Regions from separate parts of the Methylobacterium sp. Leaf106 genome, predicted to be linked through region 2. Evidence: predicted binding sites of a transcription regulator. Region 2 holds the regulator's gene; the other holds the start of a gene.
The links. Region 2 encodes HrcA, which represses chaperone genes, less so after heat shock. Its sites were predicted from a motif close to GTTAGCACTCNCNNNNNGNGAGTGCTAAC; they were not measured.
Positions count from the first base shown of each region.

Region 1 (3,410 bases), on a different contig from region 2:
TAATCGAACAGGCCGATGCCGAAGGCGGCCAGCCCCGCCCCCGCCGCGATGGCGAAGCGCCCCTGCACATCCATCTCCACCGTCGCGCCGACCACCGCGCACAGGGCGGAGGCGACCAGCAGGACGAGGGCGAGGACGGCGTAGGCGCGGTCGAGCCCATGACGGATCCAGGGTTCCTCCTGCCGGACGCGGTTGGAATAGAACCGGGTGGCCGAGAGCCGGAGCCATTCGAAGACGAGGGTGTTGAGGACCACGGCGCCCGTGGTGGCGAGGCCGAACAGGCCGAAATCCGCCGGCCCCATCAGCTTGGCGAGGAGCAGGCCGAGGCAGAAATTGAGCCCGGCATTCAGGATGAAGGCGGCGATCACGGCCATACGGTCGACTCTGGTCGCCGGAGGCCCGGCTCTGCTCTCGATCCTTGCGCGCCGGCCCGAAAAGAATTCCCTAAATCCCGAACCCGGCCGGTCGGCCCCGCGTCAGAACCAGCCGCGCAGCTTGAAAAAGACGACCGGGATGATCGCGCTGATGACGATCAGCGACAGACCATAGGGATAGCCGTAGACCCAGTCGAGTTCCGGCATGTGCTTGAAGTTCATGCCGTACATGGAGGCGATGAGGGTCGGCGGAACGCCCACCACCGAGACCACGGTGAGCACGCGGAAGGTGTTGTTCTGCTCGATGTTGATGAGGCCGAGGGTGGCGTCGAGGAGGAACTGCACGTTCTCCGAAAGCCGGATCTCGAACTCGTCGAGGGAGGCGATGTCCCGGCGCAGGGTCTCGAAGCGCGGCATCTCCGTGGCGCCGAGGAGGTGCTCGCACTCACCGGCGACGAACGGGAGGATGCGCTCGAGGCCGAGCAGGCTCGAGCGGATCTTGCCGAGCGCCTTGCCCCGCCGGCCGACGCTGCGGAGGATGCGGCGGAGGGCCAGGTCGCGCCGACGCGGGGTCTTGCCGGAATCGCCGGCGACGCCCCCTGCCCTCACGTCGAAATCGAAGATCCGGGTGGAGAGCGCGTCGAGATCGGCGCCCATCTCCTCCAGGGCGTCGGCGAGGCTGTCGACCAGCTCCTCCACCAGGAGGAGGAAGATCTCGGTGCCGGTCTGGCAATCGCCGTCGCCGTCGCCGATGCGCTTCTTGACCTCCTCGAAGGCGCGCAGCTCGTTGAACCTGACCGTGATGAGCCGGTCCCGGGTGAGGACGAAGCCGAGCGGGGTCAGCTGCGAATCCACCTTGTCGAAGGTGATCATCGGGGTGGAGAGCGAGAGCCCGTTCTTGAGCCGCCGCAGGCGGCTCGAATTCTCGACCTCGCTCAAGGCTTTTCGCGAGGGGACGCGCAAGCCTGTGGCGGCCTCGATATGCTCCGCCTCCTCGGTGCTCGGATCGTTGAGATCGATCCAGATCGCGTGGCTCGGCACGCCGCCGCCATTGGCTGCGCCGGAATGCTCGACCGCGCCCTGCGGTCCCTGAAGACTGATCATGGGGTGATTGTCATCCGTCTGTCAGCGACCGGAGAGCAGAAGATGCTGCGCAAACGCGGCATGACGCGTCGTCCGCGTCTTGACTCGCAAGGGGCTTGAGCCTACCTCCGCCCTTGCTTTGGCACTCTTCGCTCGGGAGTGCTAACAGCCTGGGTTGGGCGAGCCCTTCGGCCGCATCAACGCCATCCATGAATTTGAAGCAAGAGGGCAGCTCATGAAGTTCCGTCCGCTGCACGACCGTGTCGTCGTCCGCCGTATCGAAGGCGAAGAGAAGACCAAGGGGGGCATCATCATCCCCGATACCGCCAAGGAGAAGCCGCAAGAGGGCGAGATCGTCGCCGTCGGCCCTGGCGCCCGTGACGAGGCCGGCCGGGTGAACCCGCTCGACGTCAAGGCCGGTGACCGCGTCCTGTTCGGCAAGTGGTCCGGCACCGAAGTCAAGATCGACGGTCAGGACCTCCTGATCATGAAGGAATCCGACATCATGGGCGTCGTCGCCTAAGGCGACCCGGCCCTCTTCCTTCTTCCCATCCAAGCCCTTCGAGCGCGCACTTCGATGAGCGCCTCAGGGCTTCGAACCTCATGAGGATTTGAACATGGCAGCGAAAGAAGTACGCTTCGGCTCCGATGCCCGCGAGAAGATGCTCCGCGGCGTCGACATTCTCGCCGATGCAGTGAAGGTCACGCTCGGCCCCAAGGGTCGCAACGTCGTCATCGAGAAGAGCTTCGGCGCTCCCCGCATCACCAAGGACGGCGTCACCGTCGCCAAGGAGATCGAGCTCTCCGACAAGTTCGAGAACATGGGCGCCCAGATGGTGCGCGAAGTGGCCTCGAAGACCAACGACATCGCTGGCGACGGCACCACCACCGCCACCGTCCTGGCCCAGGCCATCGTCCGTGAAGGCGCCAAGTACGTCGCCGCCGGCATGAACCCGATGGACCTCAAGCGCGGCATCGACCTCGCCACCACCGCCGCCGTGAAGGACATCACGAGCCGCGCCAAGAAGGTCGCCTCGTCCGAGGAAGTCGCCCAGGTCGGCACCATCTCGGCCAATGGCGACAAGGAAATCGGCGAGATGATCGCCCATGCCATGCAGAAGGTCGGCAACGAGGGTGTCATCACCGTCGAGGAAGCCAAGACCGCCGAGACCGAGCTCGACGTCGTCGAGGGCATGCAGTTCGACCGCGGCTACCTCTCTCCGTACTTCATCACGAACGCGGAGAAGATGGTCGCCGAGCTCGAGGACCCCTACATCCTCATCCACGAGAAGAAGCTCTCGTCGCTCCAGGCGATGCTGCCGGTTCTCGAGGCCGTGGTGCAGACCGGCAAGCCGCTCGTTATCATCGCCGAGGACATCGAGGGTGAGGCTCTCGCCACGCTCGTCGTGAACAAGCTGCGCGGTGGCCTGAAGGTCGCTGCCGTCAAGGCTCCGGGCTTCGGCGATCGCCGCAAGGCCATGCTCGAGGACATCGCGATCCTGACCCAGGGTCAGATGATCGCCGAGGACCTCGGCATCAAGCTCGAGAACGTCACCCTCCCGATGCTCGGCCGCGCCAAGCGCATCCGCATCGAGAAGGAGACCACCACGATCATCGACGGTCTCGGCGAGAAGGCGGACATCGAAGCCCGCGTCGGCCAGATCAAGGCGCAGATCGAGGAGACCACCTCGGACTACGACCGTGAGAAGCTCCAGGAGCGCCTGGCCAAGCTCGCCGGCGGCGTCGCGGTCATCCGCGTCGGTGGCGCGACTGAGGTCGAGGTCAAGGAGAAGAAGGACCGTGTCGACGACGCGCTCAACGCCACCCGCGCTGCGGTGGAAGAGGGTATCGTCCCCGGCGGCGGTACCGCCCTCCTGCGTGCCCGTGAGGCCGTCCGCGCTCTCCAGAGCGACAATCCGGACGTCCAGGCCGGCATCAAGATCGTGCTGAAGG
Region 1 covers NZ_LMNB01000001.1:554,442-557,851, forward strand. Annotated here, with positions in the region: gene ASF34_RS02790 (lipopolysaccharide biosynthesis protein) at 1-374, opposite strand, end outside; gene ASF34_RS02795 (magnesium transporter CorA family protein) at 477-1,478, opposite strand; gene groES (co-chaperone GroES) at 1,693-1,980, shown strand; gene groL (chaperonin GroEL) at 2,075-3,410, shown strand, end outside.
Region 1: groES (co-chaperone GroES) is a predicted target of HrcA. The motif match lies at 1,596-1,624, and genes of this name have one in related genera.

Region 2 (3,410 bases):
GATCTGCCGGGATGGAACGGGGCGGTGGCGACCGGAATGGCCGCATGGAGCAGGGTGAACGTCCGGGCGCCGGCGGAAGAACAGATGCAGGCCGGCCCGATCGTGACGGCAAGGCCGATCGCGATGGTAAGCCTGAACGCGATGACAAGCCGGACCGGGGCGAGCGCATGGAGCGAGGCGGCAAGGCCGATCGCGACATGAAGGACGGCAAGGCGGACCGTGGCGAGCGGATGGATCGCGAGAGGGGTGATCGCGGTGACAGGGGCGGGCGTGGAGATCGTGGCGGACGAGGCGACAGTGGCGCCGTGCGCGGAGCCTATGGCCGGCTTGGTGCTCCGCAGCGGACGGAGTTTCGCCAGAACGTGCTGCGTCGCGGCATTCCACGCCTCGCCGCCGGTGCCTTCGCCCTGACGGTGGGGACCGCCATTGCTCGCAATTACACCCTTTACGACCTCCCGCCGGATATCGTTCGGATCGTGCCGGAATACGAAGACTACCGCTACGTCCTCGTCGATGATGACATCGTCATCGTCGATCCCGATACCTACGAAATCGTGGACGTCATTCGCGGCTGATCTCGGATCGGCGGTTTCCCCGAGAGGGGAGCCGCCGCAGGGCGAAGCATCTTCCTTTGTCGTCCGTAGCCGCGATGCCGGCCATAGCGATACTGGTGCTCAACAGCCGCGACGTGATGATGCGAAAGTAAGTCCAGAGGCTCCGGATCGGTTGTCATTGCCGATCCGGAGTTTCTACGTTTAAGCTTTTCCACCGATCTGTCGCTCTCTGCGAAAGGCTCATCCTCCGCCGGCATCGGCATGCGATCCTGTTTTGTCGCCTTCATCTCTCGGTTCGTGGTTTCCGCCGCCGACACCGCTTGGTCGTTCGGGCCTTCGGCGCGTCACAGGTTCTCAAAGGCAGAAACGGGTGTGCCTTCGCGCGGCCCACTCGGCTCGGGCGAGCCGGCCCTCACGGTGCCTGGTTTCGCTCAGCGGCCGCCTCGATCCAGCATCCGCGAGACCACCCTGGCGGTGTAATCCACCATCGGAACGATCCGTGCGTAGTTGAGCCTGGTCGGACCGATCACGCCGACGACACCGACGATCTTCTGCGAACCGTCCCGGAACGGCGCCGCGATCATCGATGAGCCCGAGAGCGAGAACAGCTTGTTCTCCGAGCCGATGAAGATGCGGACGCCCTCGCCGCCCTCGGCGCGGGAGAGGAGTTCGATGACGTCCTTCTGCGTCTCGAGATCGTTGAACAGCAGGCGGATCCGTTCGAGATCCTCCACCGCGCGCAGGTCGTCGAGCAGGTTCGCCTGGCCGCGTACGATCAGTTGGCGTGCCTCTGACGGCCCGACCGTGGTGGCGAGACCGGCATCGACCAGCCGCTCGGTGATGACGTCGAGTTCGCGCTTCATCGCCTCGCGGCCAGCCTCGATTTCCGCTCTCAAGCCTCCGAGGGTCCGCCCCTGCAAGCGGGCATTGAGGTAGTTCGAGGCCTCCTGCAGGGCGCCCGCCGGAAGGCCGGGCGGCAGGTCGAGGAGGCGGTTCTCCACCGAGCCGTCATCGGAGACGAGGACGACGAGTGCGCGGGCGGGATCGAGCCGTACGAACTCGATGTGCTTGAGATGGACGTTGCTCTTGGTCGTGACGACCACGCCCGCCCCCCGCGAAATGCCCGACAGCATCGACGAGGCCTCGGCGAGGGCGCTTTCGAAGGTGTGGCCCGACGCGGCGGCGCGCATCTGCGCCTCGATCCGCTCCTGCTCCTCGCGGCCGACATCGCCGATCTCCAACATGGCGTCGACGAAGAAGCGCAGGCCGAGTTCCGTCGGCAGGCGCCCGGCGGAGGTGTGGGGCGCGAAGATGAGCCCGGAATGCTCCAGATCCGCCATGACGTTTCGGATCGAGGCCGGGGACAAGGCCATCGGCAGGATCCGCGCGAGGTTGCGTGACCCCACCGGTTCGCCGGTCGTGAGATAGCTCTCGACGATCTGCCGGAAGATCTCGCGTGTCCGCTCGTTCAGGGCCGAGAGGGCCTGAAGTTGCTGCGACGAGGAATAGGGATGCGCGCGTTCGGTCACTGGGTGTTTCCTGACCGCCGATTGTGTCCGGCCCGGAGCCCGGGCACAACCTTTACCGGTGAGGCATAGCCGCCCTGTGGTCTGCTAATCCGTTTGCCGCCCGAACGGAACGGCCTTTGCGTTGCGTCGCCGCCCTCGCGAGCCTGCTCGCCGTGGCCGGCGGGTCTGGTTGACGGACCCGCCGCTCCCGTCCGTTCGGAGGAACACGCCGCCGTGCCCGACCTCGACACCGTCGTCAAAGAGATCGCCGAGGAGATGGCGGACAGGCCGGACCGGGGGGAGGTCGCCACATACATACCGGAACTCGCCCGGGTCGATCCGAAGGCGTTCGGTCTCGTCGTCATCGATGCGGACGGTCACGTGGCGGCGGGAGGCGACAGCGACACGCCGTTCTCGATCCAGAGCATCTCGAAGGTTTTCACCCTCACCCTGGCACTCGGCATGGCCGGCGACCGTCTCTGGCGCCGGGTGGGACGCGAGCCCTCGGGCAGCCCCTTCAACTCCATCGTCCAGCTGGAGCGCGAGCGCGGCATTCCGCGCAATCCCTTCATCAATGCCGGTGCCATCGCGGTCACCGACGTGATCCTGTCGGGCCATCAGCCGAGGGAGGCCCTGGGCGAGATCCTGCGTTTCATGCAGTTCCTGGCGCAGGATCCCACGATCATCATCGACGAGGCGGTGGCGGCCTCGGAGCTGCGCACGGGCTTTCGCAACATCGCGCTCGCCAACTACATGAAATCCTTCGGCGTTCTCGACAATCCGGTGGATTTTACCCTCGGCGTCTATTTTCACCACTGCGCCATCGCCATGTCATGTCGGCAGCTCGCCAACGCCACCCGTTTCCTGGCGCATTCCGGGCGCAACCCGCTGACCGGTTATTCCGTGGTCTCGGCTGAGCGAGCCCGGCGTATCAATGCGGTGATGCTCACCTGCGGTCACTACGACGGCTCGGGTGAGTTCGCGTATCGGGTCGGCCTGCCGGGCAAGAGCGGAGTCGGCGGCGGGATCATCGCCGTGGCACCGGAAAAGGCTTCGATCGCGGTCTGGTCGCCGGGCCTCGACGCATCCGGCAATTCCCATCTTGGCCGGATCGCCCTCGAACAGCTGACCAAGCGCCTCGGCTGGTCGATCTTCGGCGCTTGATCGCGCTCGCCCGGGCGCCTTTCCGGTCCTCAGCCCTCCGGCGCGTCCGCGGCCTTTCTATTCAACACAGCGAGGTAGTCCCGCAGGAGCCCCACGCGTTTCGGCCGGAAGCTCGCGCCCGCGAGTTCGGCAGCGGCGATCCGGTCCACTCTGAACATCCGGTGCGCCTCGCGCAGACAGCACC
Region 2 covers NZ_LMNB01000023.1:405,080-408,489, forward strand. Annotated here, with positions in the region: gene ASF34_RS23690 (hypothetical protein) at 1-201, shown strand, start outside; gene ASF34_RS23695 (DUF1236 domain-containing protein) at 198-575, shown strand; gene hrcA (heat-inducible transcriptional repressor HrcA) at 986-2,083, opposite strand; gene ASF34_RS13640 (glutaminase) at 2,297-3,226, shown strand; gene ASF34_RS13645 (helix-turn-helix transcriptional regulator) at 3,256-3,410, opposite strand, start outside.